DNA from 2 places in the Halanaerobium saccharolyticum subsp. saccharolyticum DSM 6643 genome. Region 2 is predicted to be linked to the other one. Evidence: a T-box and tRNA genes for the amino acid it is inferred to sense, from the RefSeq annotation. Region 2 holds a T-box; the other holds one or more tRNA genes.

Region 1 (7,478 bases), on a different contig from region 2:
TTCCATAGTTTGAGGGTTGATTTCATTGAGATCAATCCCCCCTTTTGTTACCATTGACTGATTAAAATCTGCTAGGCTTTTGATTTCAAATTCTAAACTTGAAAATAATTCTGTGATTTCTCTTCTTTGATCTTTTCTTAAATGAGCAGCGTTCTGGCTGCCATCAATATTTGCTATTTCAAGTATTTTTTCAATCAGTCTCTGTGCCAGCGGATATTTAATTAAAAGATTTAGCAAATTTAATCTTCCTTCTCTTTCAATTCTTTTTAAGAGGTTTTTTTCTAATTCTTCTTGGCTATATTTAAGCAGCTTGATTTTTAACAAATCACCTTTTTTCATATAACGGGAATAGTTTATTATTCCTGGTCCAGAAAGACCACGGTGAGTTAAAAGCAGGTCATCAGACCAGCTTTTAAGTAACTGACCATCTCGCCAAAGAGAAATTCTTTTATTTCTTAAAGAAATGCCGCTTAACATTTTAAATTGATAATTTTTAATAACTACTGGTGCTAGTGCAGGTCTGGGGTCAACAATTTTATGGCCTAAATTTTTAGCAATTTTAAATCCATCACCAGTTGAGCCTGTTTTAGGAAATGATTTACCTCCTGTAGCAAGTAAAAAATATTTACTTTTATAAACTTCATTTTCACTTTTGATTTCAAATAATTTATTCGTATAATTAACTTTTTTTATAGTTGTATCATATATAATTTTAATGTTTTTTGATTTAGCTTCTTTTAGTAAAACATTTAAGATATCTGAAGCTTTATTTGATTTAGGAAAAATTTTACCGCCTCTTGCTTTTCTAAATTCAATTCCTCTATTTTCAAAAAAACGCATTAGTTGTTGATTATCAAACGTATAAAGAGGACCCATTAAAAAAGTATAATTCTCTCCATAATGGTCGAAAAAAAGAGAAATATCTCCTGCATGAGTCAAATTACACTGTCCAGAGCCGCTTATTAAAAGTTTTTTTCCAGCACTAGAGTTCTTTTCTAGAATTATAATATCTTTATTTTGATGATTTTTTGCAGCTTGAATTGCAGCAAAAAGTCCTGCTGGCCCAGCACCTGCAACGATTAAATCAGCTTTCATAATATTTAATTCCTTTCGTTTTTATTGATAGTTTGTAAATTAATATTATAATAATAAATTAAATGGCATTAGTGTGTAACCATTTGGTGACAAATAGAAAAAGACCGTTCAATTAAGAACGGTCATAATCTCTAATATAAAAATGGTGCCGAAGGTGGGACTCGAACCCACACATCCGTGAGGATAACGGATTTTGAATCCGTCGCGTCTGCCAATTCCACCACTTCGGCATCAACATTATTTATTTTAACATAGAAAAATATTAAAAGCAAGAGTTGATTACTTTCTGAAAATTGCATTGTCTTAACTATATGATATAATTTAAATATAATCTAGATAATTTTGATAATATTTTTAAATTTAATTAATTAAATAAAATTAAGGTAGGGATAGAAATGTTTAACTCAATCAAAGGGAAAATTTTAATTGCTATGTCAATTTTGATTATATTTATTGTAGGTGGAACAACTTTAACTTTATATAATCAATCTGAAAATATTTTAGAACAAACAATAATGGCAAGTGCTAAAGAGAATGCCAGACAAAATTCAAATACTATTAATGAATGGTTAAATGGTATAGAAATATTTTTAAAAAATTTAGCTGATTCTAATAATGTTAAAACTATGATGTGGAGCAGTCAAGAAAGACATCTTAAAGAAGCTGATCATTCAGAATTAGAAAATATAATAGTTGCTAGGCTAGATGGGAGAGCTAATGTTGTTGGGGGAGGAAATATTAATATTTCAGATAGAGAATATTTTCAGCAGGCAGTGAAAACAGGAAATGTCAAATATTCAAATGCTCGAAAAAGTGAATTAACTGAGGATAAAGTCATTTCAATTGCTGTACCTATTTTTGATTTTGGAGAACAGGTAGGAGTTTTAATTGGAACTGTTTCTACTGAGTATTTACAGCAATTAATTTCTGAAATGAATATTAATGGCTCAGGTTATGGATGGATTATTAACCAAAATAAAAAAACTATAGCTCATCCATTAGAAAAATACATAGCAAACAGTAGCTTAGCAACCCAAAACCAGAAATTAGTTGATATTAGTAATAGTATGATAGCTAAAAAAAGTGGAGTTGTTAATTACAACATTGATGATCAAGAAAAAATAATAGCATATAATCCTGTGAAAATTAATGGCTGGTCTGTGGCGATGACAGCAGATCGATCAGAAGTAATGGGAGCAATTAATAATTTAAAAAAGAGTAGTTTGATAATTTCTGTAGTGGCTTTAGTAATTGGAATAATTGTTGCAATCATAATTGCTACATACATAGCAAATCCTCTTAATTACGTTACTGAAACAGCACAAAAAATTGCATCAGGTGATTTCACATTAAATATTGAAGATAAATATTTGAAACGCAAAGATGAAATTGGCAAACTAACGAATTCATTTTCAGAAATGATAAATAGTTTAAAATCTATGATTTTAGAGGTTAGAGATGTATCAGATCAAGTAGCAGCTTCAAGCAAGGAATTATCTGCTAGCGGTAATCAGGTTGGAGCCAGTGCAGATGAAGTTAGTAAAGCTATTCAGGAAGTAGCTTCTAATACTGAAGAGCAATCTGTTCAAGTTGAAGAAACTTCAGCTACAATGGACGAATTGATTAAACAAATCACTATGATTAATACTTCTTCGGATGCTATGGATAGACAATCAGTAAATGTAATGGAGAATATAGAAAAAGGAAATCAGGCAATTGATAAATCTGCTGCTGAAATCAATAAAGTTAAGAACAATTCAGAACAAGTGGAACAGGCTATTCATTCACTAGCTGAATCTTCAAAGAGAATTGGGGAAATTGTTAAGTTGATTAAAGATATCTCATCTCAAACTAATTTACTTGCTTTAAACGCAGCAATAGAAGCAGCAAGGGCTGGTGAAGCTGGACGTGGTTTTTCAGTTGTGGCAGATGAAATTAGAGAATTGGCAGAAGAATCAAATAAAGCTACAGATGAGATCACAGAATTAATAGAAGGTATTCAAAAAGATGTAGAGGCTTCTGTAGGAAATATGGCAGAAACAGGAAATGTAGTTGATTCCAGTGTTAATTCTATAGAAGAAAGCGGAACAGCATTTGAAGATATTGAACATACAGCTGAAGTTTTAAGCAGAATAATTAGAAATATAAACAATAAAGCTGAAGAAATGGCTGCAAACAGTGATGATGTAGATAGAGCAATTAGAGAAATTGCTTCTGCAAGTGAGACAGCAGCTGCTAATGCTGAAGAAGTTGCGGCTTCAAGTCAGAAGCAGAATGCTGCTACAGATGAAATTATAATTGCCTCCAAAGAATTGTCAGCGATGGCTGAAAAATTATCAAAGACTATTTCAAAATTTAAAATGTAATTAAAAAGTTAATTCGGTAATAATAATTTGATAATAAAAAATTAATTGAGTTTTTAATGGTTAATCCTAGACATAATTGGAAAACGAATCAAATAAGCAATAATTAGATAAATAAAAGTAGTGAAAAAACCTGATAAGTAATTGAAATTAAATTGGTGACTTAAATATATATTTGCTGTAATAGCTAAGATGATTAACGATAGAGATGGGATTAAAATTGCTAGATTTTCAATGAAAGTTGGCTGATAGTTGCTTTTGATTTTAGTTTTAAAATCAAATTCTGATTCTTTAAGATCTTTAAAAATAATAATCCATAATATTTTTAAAGCATAGGCAACTGTCAGAATGCTTCCTAAATGCAGCAAAAACTCAAACATCGGAATTGAACTTAAAGAATACTTTATTAAATATTTGCTATTATAGCGCCTATAAAAAATGGAAATGCCATTAAAGAAAAAAAAGAAAGTATAGTACTGAATGCATTTATTTTCTGCCTTACTTCACAGCGTTTAAAATTAAAAATTGATGTAGAATTGAATTCTTGAATCCAAATTCCGGCGCCATTAAATAGAGTCGATTTAGCAAAAGCATGAGCAATAATATGTAAAACAGCACCATAATATCCATAAATGTTACCACTACCTATGGCTAGTGTAATAAAACCAAATTGACTTATAGAACTATATGCTAAAATCAATTTATAATTTTTTTCTTCAAGAGCTTTAATTCCTCCATAATAGATCATAATCATACCTAAATAAAGTAAAAACCTATTACCTTCAGTTATAATTCTTAAAAGAGTGATATATCCTAGTTTTGCAACTAATCCAGAAGAAAGAGCACAAAAGCCAGCAGATGAATTTTTATAGATATATGGAAGCCAACTATGAAGTCCAATAATTGCACTTTTAACTCCTAATGCTATAATAAACATTATCTGCAGCCATAGCTCATTTATTGCTCCAATGTATGGATACCCATTTGTATAGGCAGTTAAAACTGTTAAAATCAAAAAACTACCACCTATAAATTGAATCACAAAATATTCCCAGGCTATATTCTTATCATCCCAGGCAAGCATAAGTGAAGTAGTTAATGTAGCAAGTTCCCAACCAATCATAAAAATAAACCAATTTTTTGTAGTAATAACCAGACTAAAGCTGATAAAAAATAAAAAAAACAAAGACAAAAATAATAATCTATATTGTTTGATTTTACTCCAGCTAGAAAGTAGAGTAAAAAGAGTAATTAGAAATCCTGTACTTAAAAATAAAATATTAATATTATTAAAAATGAAATTTATAGATATAAAATTTAGCATCAAATTACCTCCTTTTAAAATTATATCATAGGACATGATTTACTAAAAGTAAATTAACTTTCACATGAGTCAGAAAAATTTGACAAATTAGAACAATAATGATATATTTAAATCACTGAGTATTCTAAACTAGTTACACATACTCAGGTTAAATTTAGGAGGAAGATATTAATATGGTTTACACAGGAAAAGTAAAGTGGTTTGATGAGAAAAAGGGTTATGGATTTATTGAAAGAGAAGACGGTGACGATGTATTTGTACATTTCTCTGCTCTTCAGCAGGAAGGTTTTAAAACTTTAGAAGAAGGTCAGGAAGTTGAATTTGAAATTGTTGAAGGAGATCGTGGACCTCAAGCAGAGAATGTTGATGTTATATAATTTAATATGATAATGTAAGACTGCCCTGGCTATTAATTTAGTCGGGGCTTTTCTATGTCTTATTTGCAATGAAATTTCAATAAATGGTTGATTTTTATTATTAATAGAGATAAAATTATATACTAGAATACCACTATTAAAATACAAATATGTTGGAGGTAAATTTTTTATGGATTTTAAGATAATAGTTGATAGCTGTTGTGATCTGTCAGCAGAATTAAGAAAAAGATTTGATATTTCAACAGCACCATTGTCGATAGATATTGATGATAAACATTTTGTTGATGATGAGAATCTGGATCGAGAAAGTTTAATAGCTGCAATGCGAAATAGTAGTGAAGCCCCTAAAACTGCAAGTCCAGGGCCAGGACCTTTTTTAGATTTATATCGTAAATATCAGAATATTTTTGTAGTTACTCTTTCTAAAGAACTTAGTGCAACATATCAAAATGCTGTACTTGCAAAAAAATTATTAAAAGAAGAAGCAGGAGATAAATTTGTAAAAGTTTTCAATTCATTTAGTGCCACTGTTGGAGAAACAATGATTGCTTATAAGTTAGGTGAATTAATTGAGGCTGGTTTAAATAGAGATGAAATTGTAGAAAAAGCTGATAAATATATTGATGAAATGCAAACTCTATTTGTATTAGATTCACTTGATAATTTAATTAAAGCTGGTAGAATGGGAAAACTAAAAGGAAAGATTGCTTCATTTTTTAATATTAAGCCGGTTTTAGGAGCTACTCCTGAGGGAACTATAACTCTTCTTGATAAAGCAAGAGGAAGTAAGAGAGCAATCAGTAAGTTGATCGATAAAATTGGAGAAAAGGGAGAAAATTTAGAAGAGAAAGTGCTTGGGATTGCCCACTGTAATGCCTTGGAAAAAGCAGAATATATTAAGGATCAGGCAGCAGAGAAATATAATTTTAGAGAAATTATTATAGTAGAAACAGCAGGCATTAGTACAGTTTATGCTAATGAAGGTGGAATAGTACTAGCCTTTTGATAAATGCCGGTGTAGCTCAACTGGCAGAGCATTAGTATCGTAAACTACAGGCTGCAGGTTCAAGTCCTGTCACCGGCTCCATTGATATAACCAAAATTATGTTGATTTAATAATTAAAAAGAATTTTTTTTGTAATATTAATTAAATAAGATAGCTAAGTAGATTTATAAGCTCTATCAGAAATTAAATTCTAATAGAGCTTTATTATTTTTTAATAATCATTTTAAGCTTTCCATGCTTCAACAAATTTAGTTAATCCCTGCAGAAAAAATCCTCCTGCTACCCAGTAATAAACTAATTCAGGATTAGAAATTATTAGCATTCCAACAATAATATAAATTAAACCTGAAAATATTAAAGTTATTTTATTAGTTTTATCTACTCCTTCTGCCAATTTGTCCACCCCCGTGATTAAAACATTTGAGTCATAATGTTGTAGAATTTTATTTTTGGGATTAAAATTTTTAAGATGAGGTCTTAAATCTTTCCAAAAATCTGGAAAAAAGATTATATTCATAAAAACTCCACCTAAAAGTAAACTTAATAGATAAGTAGTGCTGTGCCAATAATCGCCCCAACTTAATAATAAACCAATTTCATCCATAAACAACCCTAAACCAATCCCATACATTAATGCATTATCTTTACGATCTGTAGATGCTGTTTGTGTTATAGAAAACCAGCCAGCTAAAGCAATTAAAACTATACCAATATATAAATGATGAATATGATATCCAAAAAGTATAATATTTGTGCCGATATAAAACTGTATATCTCCTGTCTTGGCAGCAGTTGAAGCCGCACTTCCAGCAGACCCAGCGATTATAACAGCTAGTCTAATAATTAGGAATGTTAAGAGATAAGAACTACTTATAATAAATGGAATAGCTTTATCTTTTTTATTATTTATCCCATTATTTTTTTCTTTTGTAGTAATTAAGATCACCTCCACCTATCTATTTCATTTCAAGTATAATAAACACTTTCTTTTATTGCAAACAGATCTATAAATAAAATAATCTATTATTAGATAGAGCAAAATTATTATAAGTTTTATTAGTTTCTTTTTAAAAATAATTGAATTATTGTTAATAAAAGAGGTTAGAGTGTTAAGTTAAGGATAATCGACTTAAATGGAAAATGATGCAGCAGTTTTTAGCTTTATTTAGCTTGACAATCTCCTGTAAAAAGTTATAAAATCTATATTAGACCTTAAAATTATGGGAGTGATTTTTGTGAGTGATTTATTAATTATGACACCCGGTCCAACTGAAGTCAGCGAAGAAGTTAGACGGGCAATGAGCAAAAAAATT
Region 2 (7,407 bases):
CCTCACCACCCAAATAAAATATTTGCATCAAAAGAGATACTAGCTTCCTTCGGATGGAGTTTTCTTGGAAGTTTTAGATAAAATAATGATGGGTTAAGCTGGGTTTGAAATTTCACTTAACAGGAAAGAGATTTAAATCGCGTTTTTCTCGTAACAAGCATAATATTAATTGAGATGCCTGTGAAGTTTACAACATTAAGAGTATTGGTATAGCCAGTGAGATGATTAGAAAGTTTTATCTGGACACCAAAATTGAGCATACAGGGCCAGATAGGCTTCATCCATACATTGTATTGGAGTCTAGCTGGCCTCTTTTTTTGCAATTTAACTTATAGATCTTTATAATTATAATTAGGATTTAAAATTATAAAAAGAGCAGTGATAAATAATGAAAAACTATGATTTTGTTCATTCCTGTATTTGAGTAATGGATTTAGAGAAGTCAATTGAGTTTTACAAAGATGCTTTAAATTTAAAATAGAGTTCTCGCAAAGATTTTTCAGAGAACAAGTTTACTCTGGTTTATTTAACAGATCAGAATGAGAATTTTGAGTTGGAGTTAACTTATAATTATGTAGAAGTCATCTGTATAAAATTGCTAAATGATTTTAATAAATCAAAAAACCCCCAAGAAACCTGCACTACCAGGGTAAACTTGGGGGTAAATTATCTTATTAAAATAAAATGGTGCCGAAGGAGGGATTCGAACCCTCACAGGCCAAGGCCCACAGCGCCCTCAACGCTGCGCGTCTGCCAGTTCCGCCACTTCGGCATAACAATTATATATTATAACATAAAATTTTTTGTTGTCAATATTTAGAGCGATTTTTTTGTTAATGAATCTAAAAGTAATAAAATTTTTTAATTAAGAATAAAGTAATGACGCTTTGTGGAACAAGCCTATCTGCTTATCTGCCGATAAATTCTGTAACTTTTATGCAGGAATTGAACTTATAATCACGAATATTAAGAATATGAGGGAATAAGGAGGCAATAACATTGGCAGACAAAAATACACAAGATAATAAAAATACACAAGATAATCAGGAATCCCCCAAAAAACATAAATGGCTGGGTATTTTAATTATATCCTTACTTTTATTATTCATTGGTCTTACAGGTTATTATTTAGAAAGTGGTTTAAAACCACTTGCTAATGGAAATGGTGATTTATCTGAAATGGAAGCGGAACAATCTTTATTTGATCAGATATTGTCTATTTTAGGAATGGGAGAAAGTGATTTTGATCAAGATTTAAACATCTTATTTGTTGGATTAGATGACGAAGAAAGTGTTGCTCTGGGGACTATCGAAGCTGATTCTATAGTTTTAGGAAGACTGAGACCTAAAGCAAATAGACTGCAGTTAGAGTACATAAATGAAAATTCAAAACATGAAGACAAGATATTAAAAAAATACAGTAAAGAAGATATTCAAATTGCTGTTGAAGAGATAACAAAAACAGAGATTGATTATTATGTTTATGTTAACTATCAGGGATTTGAAAAAGTAATTGATGAGTTAGGTGGAGTTCAGCTTAAATTAAAAGAAGATGTTAAAGTTCCTGGTTTAGGACTCGATTTAAAAGCAGGTAATAACCTTTTAGCTGGAAAAGAAGCTTTGAATTTTGTTCGCTGGAGCAGCTCTAATTATCTTCCCAGATCTGAAAGACAAAAAATGTTAATTCAAGCTGTAGTAGCTAAATTAAGAACAAATAATATAATGTTTAATGTTAAAGAACTTTATAATACTATTGTAGAGAGTTATAATTCTATTGAAACAGATATTAATACTGTACTTGCTGCAGAAATTTTTAATTACATCCGTTCCAACCCGCAATTAGAGTTAGAGTTTATTGATTAAATTAGAAAAAATAAGCTTTTAAGAAAAAATTATCTGTAGTCGATTTTACAAGTATTTAGTAGTATATTTAACATAGAATAATTTAATTACTGATAATAGCTGATATTAGATTTTGACTTGAACTGTGTTTTTATATATACTAGTTATTGCTGACGCGGTAATTATACTTTTGTTACTGCAGATGGGCGAATAGCTCAGTTGGGAGAGCACCTGCCTTACAAGCAGGGGGTCACAGGTTCGAGCCCTGTTTCGCCCACCATTTTTATTTGTAAATATAATAATTAAGAAGTGAAAAAGATTTTTATCTTTTAAGATACTTCTTAGCACGGAGGTGTAGCGTAGCGGTTTAACGCGCCGGCCTGTCAAGCCGGAGATCGCGGGTTCAAATCCCGTCTCCTCCGCCATTTTAGGTGGGATAGCTCAGTCGGTAGAGCAGTGGATTGAAAATCCACGTGTCGACAGTTCGATTCTGTCTCTCACCACCATTTTGTGCGGGAATAGCTCAGTGGTAGAGCATCACGTTGCCAACGTGAGGGTCGCGAGTTCAAATCTCGTTTCCCGCTCCATTAAATTGCAGTTTTGGGCGGCATAGCCAAGTGGTAAGGCAGAGGACTGCAAATCCTTTATTCGTCGGTTCAAATCCGTCTGCCGCCTCCATAATTACTTTACAAAGTGCAATTCTATTGATATAATACATAAATGTTACAGGTTAAATATTTTAATATATGCCGGGGTGGCGGAATTGGCAGACGCATCGGACTTAAAATCCGGTGGGAATTTATTCCCGTGTCGGTTCGAGCCCGACCCCCGGCACCACTTTTTTTACATATTTAACTTTTATTATTTTATTAAAAAGAAAAGTGATGCTGCTAAAGTAATTATAGCAAATGATGATTTTAAAATAAGTGCTAACTTAAATTTTTTAAGTTGGTATAGCTCAGTTGGTCAGAGCGCTACGTTGACATCGTAGAGGCCAGTGGTTCGAATCCACTTACCAACACCATTTTAATAATGTATAGGCCGGGGTGGCGGAATTGGCAGACGCATCGGACTTAAAATCCGGTGGGAATTTATTCCCGTGTCGGTTCGAGCCCGACCCCCGGCACCACTTTTCCACATTTATTGTGGATTTTTTTATTTGCTTAAATATTTGACTTTTTAAGAAATTAGGAATATAATAATAAAAAATAAAGAATTTAAATGCTTTGATAGGGAAGAGTAAATTTTTCTGACAGTTAAAAGAGAATTGTGCCGGCGGCTGAAAGCACATAACTGAACAGCAAATTGAAAACCACCCTGGAGCAGATAGGAGGAATAAAGTATTTCTATCCGGCTAAACCGTTATCCTGTTAAGTGAATAATAATTTTATTTATTCTAGATTTCATTTTAGAATTTATATAATTATTATTAACTAGAGTGGAACCGCGCAATCCGTCGTCTCTAATCTGAGATGAGGGATTTTTTTAGTTTTATAAAGGATTTTAGTATTAAAATAGTTTAAAATAATTTTAAGTGAAATTTTAAGGAGGAGAAGAAATGGAAAAAGTAAAAGTAACACTACCAGATGGATCAGTTAAGGAATATGATGCTGGTACAACAGTAAAGGATGTAGCTTATTCTATTGGTAGTGGTTTAGGTAGAGATGCAGTTGCTGGTGTAGTGGACGGCGAAGAGGTAGACGCTAATTATCCAATCGAAGAGGATGTTGAGCTTTCAATTATTACAATTGATAGTGATCAGGCATTAGAAATTTTAAGACATACCGCCTCCCATGTTATGGCTCAGGCAGTTAAAAGACTTTATGATAAGGTTCAGGTTGCAATTGGGCCTGCAATAGAAGATGGTTTTTACTATGATTTCAATTTAGAAGAAACTATCAACGAAGAATCACTAGTAGAAATTGAAGCAGAAATGCAGAAAATTATTGACGAAGATATTGAAATTGAAAGAAAAGTTCTGCCGAGAGATGAAGCGATAGCTTTAATGGAAGAAAGAAATGAAAAATATAAGCTGGAATTAATAGAGGAGTTAGAAGACGAAATGATTAGTCTCTATTTCCAGGGAGATTATGTAGATCTCTGTCGTGGACCTCACCTTCCTTCAACAGGCTATGTAAAAGCATTTAAACTAATGAATGTAGCTGGAGCTTACTGGCGTGGAGATGAAAACAATGAAATGCTGCAGCGGATTTATGGTACAGCATTTGCAAGCGAAAAAGATTTAGAAAAATACATCAACAGAATGGAAGAGGCTAAAAAACGTGATCACAGAAAATTAGGTAAAGAACTTGATCTTTTCAGTATTCAAGATGAAGGTAGAGGTTTTCCATTCTTTCATCCTAAAGGAATGGCTTTAAGAAATGAATTGGTTGACTTCTGGAAAGAAGAACACCGTAAAGCGGGTTACGAAGAAATTAAAACTCCAATAATTTTAGATGAATCACTCTGGCATCAATCAGGTCATTGGGATCATTACAAAGATAATATGTACTTTACTGAAATAGATGGTGAAACACATGCTGTTAAACCAATGAACTGTCCTGGTGGAATTTTAGTTTATAAGGATTCTATGCATAGTTATCGAGAACTTCCAATTAGAATGGCAGAATTAGGCTTAGTTCATCGTCACGAAATGTCAGGAGCTTTACATGGCTTAATGAGAGTTAGAAGTTTTACTCAAGATGATGCTCACATTTACTGTCTGCCAGATCAAATTGAAGAAGAATTAAGCGGTGTAATTAAACTTGTAGATAGATTATATAGTGCTTTTGGCTTTAATTATAATGTAGAATTAAGTACTAAACCAGAAAAAGCAATGGGAGATGACGCTCTCTGGGATGAGGCTACAGATGCTTTAAGAAATGCTGTAGAAAAAAATGATTTAGATTATGAAGTCAACGAAGGCGATGGAGCTTTTTATGGTCCTAAGATTGACTTTCATTTAGAGGATAGTATAGGTAGAACCTGGCAGTGTGGAACTATTCAGCTTGATTTCCAGATGCCCGAAAGATTTGACCTCAGCTATATTGGTCAGGATGGAGAAGAACATCGTCCTGTAATGATCCACAGAGCAATTTATGGTAGTATTGAACGCTTCATTGGAATTTTAATTGAGCACTTTGCCGGTGCCTTTCCAACCTGGATTGCACCAGTACAGGTAGAAATAATACCGGTATCTGATGATCAAATAGACTATGCTCTAAAAGTAAAAGAAGCACTAAGTCAAGAAAAAATTAGAGTTGAAGTTGACAGCCGCTCGGAGCAGGTTGGGTACAAAATTAGAGATGCTCAAGTTAAGCAAATTCCATATATGTTAATTGTTGGAGGTCGGGAAGAGGAAAATGAGACAGTTTCTGTGCGAGACAGACGCGAAGGTGATTTAGGTACAAGCAAACTCTCTGAATTCAAAGCTAAAATTTTAGAAGAAATTGAAACTATGGCTATTAATCAAGACGAATTATAATAAGCAGATTATTATACCCCGGTTTTAAAACTGGGGTATAAATTACATATTTTTAACTGGGGGTTGATTTTTTTGGAAAAAATAAAATTAGCAGTAATTGCAGGGACTCCATATGATACAATGCTAGGTAGAGATTATTATAGTTCAAAAGGTTATGATATTGTATCAGCCTATACCTCAGAAAGTTCAGCTGAGCAAAATAAACTTCAGTACAGCAATCCGGAAAAGCTGCAGCAGATTACTCTTGATAAGATTATGGAATTAAAAGAGCAGGGAGCCAAAGCAGTGATTATTTATTGTAACTCTTTAAGCGCTGTTTTAGACAAAGAAGATTTAATTAGAAGTTCTGGCCTAGCCTTATTAACTCCTTTAGATGTTTATAGAAATCTTTCTGTTTCAGCATCTAAAAAAATTGCAATTTTAGCTGCTAACTCACAGAGTGCTGTTAAAATAGAAAAAATAATAGCTAAAAATAATTCTAAAACAGAATTTATTACAGCGGGAGTTATGCCTATTATAAACGCTATTGAAGCAAAAATTGAGCCTGGAAATATTTATGATGACCATGGTCTCAAGGAATTAATAAACTCTTTTCAAAAAATGGGAGCCGACTATCTCTTACTTGGCTGTACTCATTTACCATATTTAAAAAATGAAATTGATGACAATTTTGAAAAAATTATTGATCCAGCAGATGAAATTTTAGATATGCTTTTAGAACAAATTTCTTGACAGACTAAGTACCCTATGCTATACTAATTAAGGAAAAGAAAGTAGAAACGCCTGTTTCTCACCAGTCAGAACTGGTTAATATCAGTATTTCCGCTTTGAGTTTAGCTCTCAGCGGGAGTAGTAGACCTATCTTTAGGATGGGCTATCTTTAGCTGATTATTGAATTTAACGGGTGGTTTCTACCACTCGTTTTTTGTATATTTGTTGTTTTTTTATATCACTCAGGAGGTGCATAAATATCGTTAATGATTTAAGAGTTAATGATCGCATTAGAGCAAGAAAGGTTCGTCTGATCGATCAAGAAGGAGAGCAAATTGGTATCAAGTCATTGAATGACGCATTGGATCGTGCTGCAGAATATGGTATGGACTTAGTAGAAGTTGCTCCACAGGCTAATCCACCTGTATGCAGAATTATGGATTATGGTAAGTATAAGTACGAACAGGCTAAGAAAGAAAAAGAAGCCAAAAAGAACCAGAATGTAATGAATGTTAAAGAAGTTCAGATGGGTGTTAAAATTGAAGATCACGATTTTAACGTTAAGTTAAAGCAGGCCCGTAGATTCCTCAACGATAAGGATAAAGTTAAGGTAAGAATTCGTTTTAGAGGAAGAGAAATGATGCATAAAGAATTAGGATATGATCTTATGGATCGTTTAATTGAACAGACTAAAGATATTGGTAAAGTAGAAAGTAAGCCTAAAATGGAAGGTAGAAATATGATGATGTTTCTAACTCCAGAGAGTGACAAATAGTAAATAATAAAATATCTAATAAATTTTTAATTTATAAGATATTTATCGATTAATAATTATTACAGTATTAGGAGGTTAAATCATGCCAAAGCAAAAAACACACAAAGGTATTGCTAAAAGAGTAAAAACTACAGCTAATGGTAAGCTTAAGCATCACAAAGGATTTCACAGTCATATTTTAACCAAGAAATCCGGTAATAGAAAAAGAAATTTGCGCAAAGCTAAGTTATTGAATAAGACATATCAAAAGAAGTATAAATCATTATTACATGGATAATCATAATTAATAAAATAGTATAAAAAATAATATATGTTAAAATTTTGGAAGGAGTGTCATTTAAGATGCCACGTGTAAAAAGAGGAAATAAGGCGCGTAAGCGTAGAAAAAAAGTTTTGAAGATGGCTAAGGGATATTTTGGATCCCGCAGTAAATTATATCGTCCTGCAAATCAGGCAGTAATGAAGTCTCTACATTATGCATATAGAGATAGAAGAAATAAAAAGAGACAATTTAGAAAGCTTTGGATTACTAGAATCAATGCAGCAGCTAGAAATGAAGGTCTTTCTTACAGCCGTTTCATTAATGGTTTAAGAC

What was found. A T-box is a leader RNA that pairs with one kind of tRNA and senses whether it is charged. The one in region 2 lies ahead of thrS (threonine--tRNA ligase), so its partner is inferred to be a tRNA-Thr.
Region 1: it has a tRNA-Thr gene. The T-box ahead of thrS (threonine--tRNA ligase) is inferred to sense a tRNA for this amino acid. The anticodon was not compared.

The regions. Positions count from the first base shown of each region.
Region 1 is NZ_CAUI01000005.1:212,182-219,659, forward strand. Features, by position in the region: gene HSACCH_RS01460 (BaiN/RdsA family NAD(P)/FAD-dependent oxidoreductase) at 1-1,095, opposite strand, end outside; tRNA gene HSACCH_RS01465 (tRNA-Leu) at 1,239-1,325, opposite strand; gene HSACCH_RS01470 (methyl-accepting chemotaxis protein) at 1,491-3,461, shown strand; gene HSACCH_RS14100 (hypothetical protein) at 3,515-3,838, opposite strand; gene HSACCH_RS01475 (proton-conducting transporter transmembrane domain-containing protein) at 3,865-4,782, opposite strand; gene HSACCH_RS01480 (cold-shock protein) at 4,956-5,159, shown strand; gene HSACCH_RS01485 (DegV family protein) at 5,329-6,165, shown strand; tRNA gene HSACCH_RS01490 (tRNA-Thr) at 6,171-6,246, shown strand; gene HSACCH_RS01495 (hypothetical protein) at 6,389-7,111, opposite strand; gene HSACCH_RS01500 (pyridoxal-phosphate-dependent aminotransferase family protein) at 7,401-7,478, shown strand, end outside.
Region 2 is NZ_CAUI01000015.1:278,326-285,732, reverse strand. Features, by position in the region: tRNA gene HSACCH_RS06715 (tRNA-Leu) at 686-772, opposite strand; gene HSACCH_RS06710 (LCP family protein) at 1,000-1,863, shown strand; tRNA gene HSACCH_RS06705 (tRNA-Val) at 2,047-2,122, shown strand; tRNA gene HSACCH_RS06700 (tRNA-Asp) at 2,191-2,267, shown strand; tRNA gene HSACCH_RS06695 (tRNA-Phe) at 2,273-2,348, shown strand; tRNA gene HSACCH_RS06690 (tRNA-Gly) at 2,355-2,429, shown strand; tRNA gene HSACCH_RS06685 (tRNA-Cys) at 2,446-2,520, shown strand; tRNA gene HSACCH_RS06680 (tRNA-Leu) at 2,591-2,679, shown strand; tRNA gene HSACCH_RS06675 (tRNA-Val) at 2,790-2,866, shown strand; tRNA gene HSACCH_RS06670 (tRNA-Leu) at 2,883-2,971, shown strand; T-box leader at 3,060-3,309, shown strand; gene thrS (threonine--tRNA ligase) at 3,401-5,326, shown strand; gene HSACCH_RS06660 (aspartate/glutamate racemase family protein) at 5,399-6,058, shown strand; gene infC (translation initiation factor IF-3) at 6,258-6,812, shown strand; gene rpmI (50S ribosomal protein L35) at 6,895-7,089, shown strand; gene rplT (50S ribosomal protein L20) at 7,155-7,407, shown strand, end outside.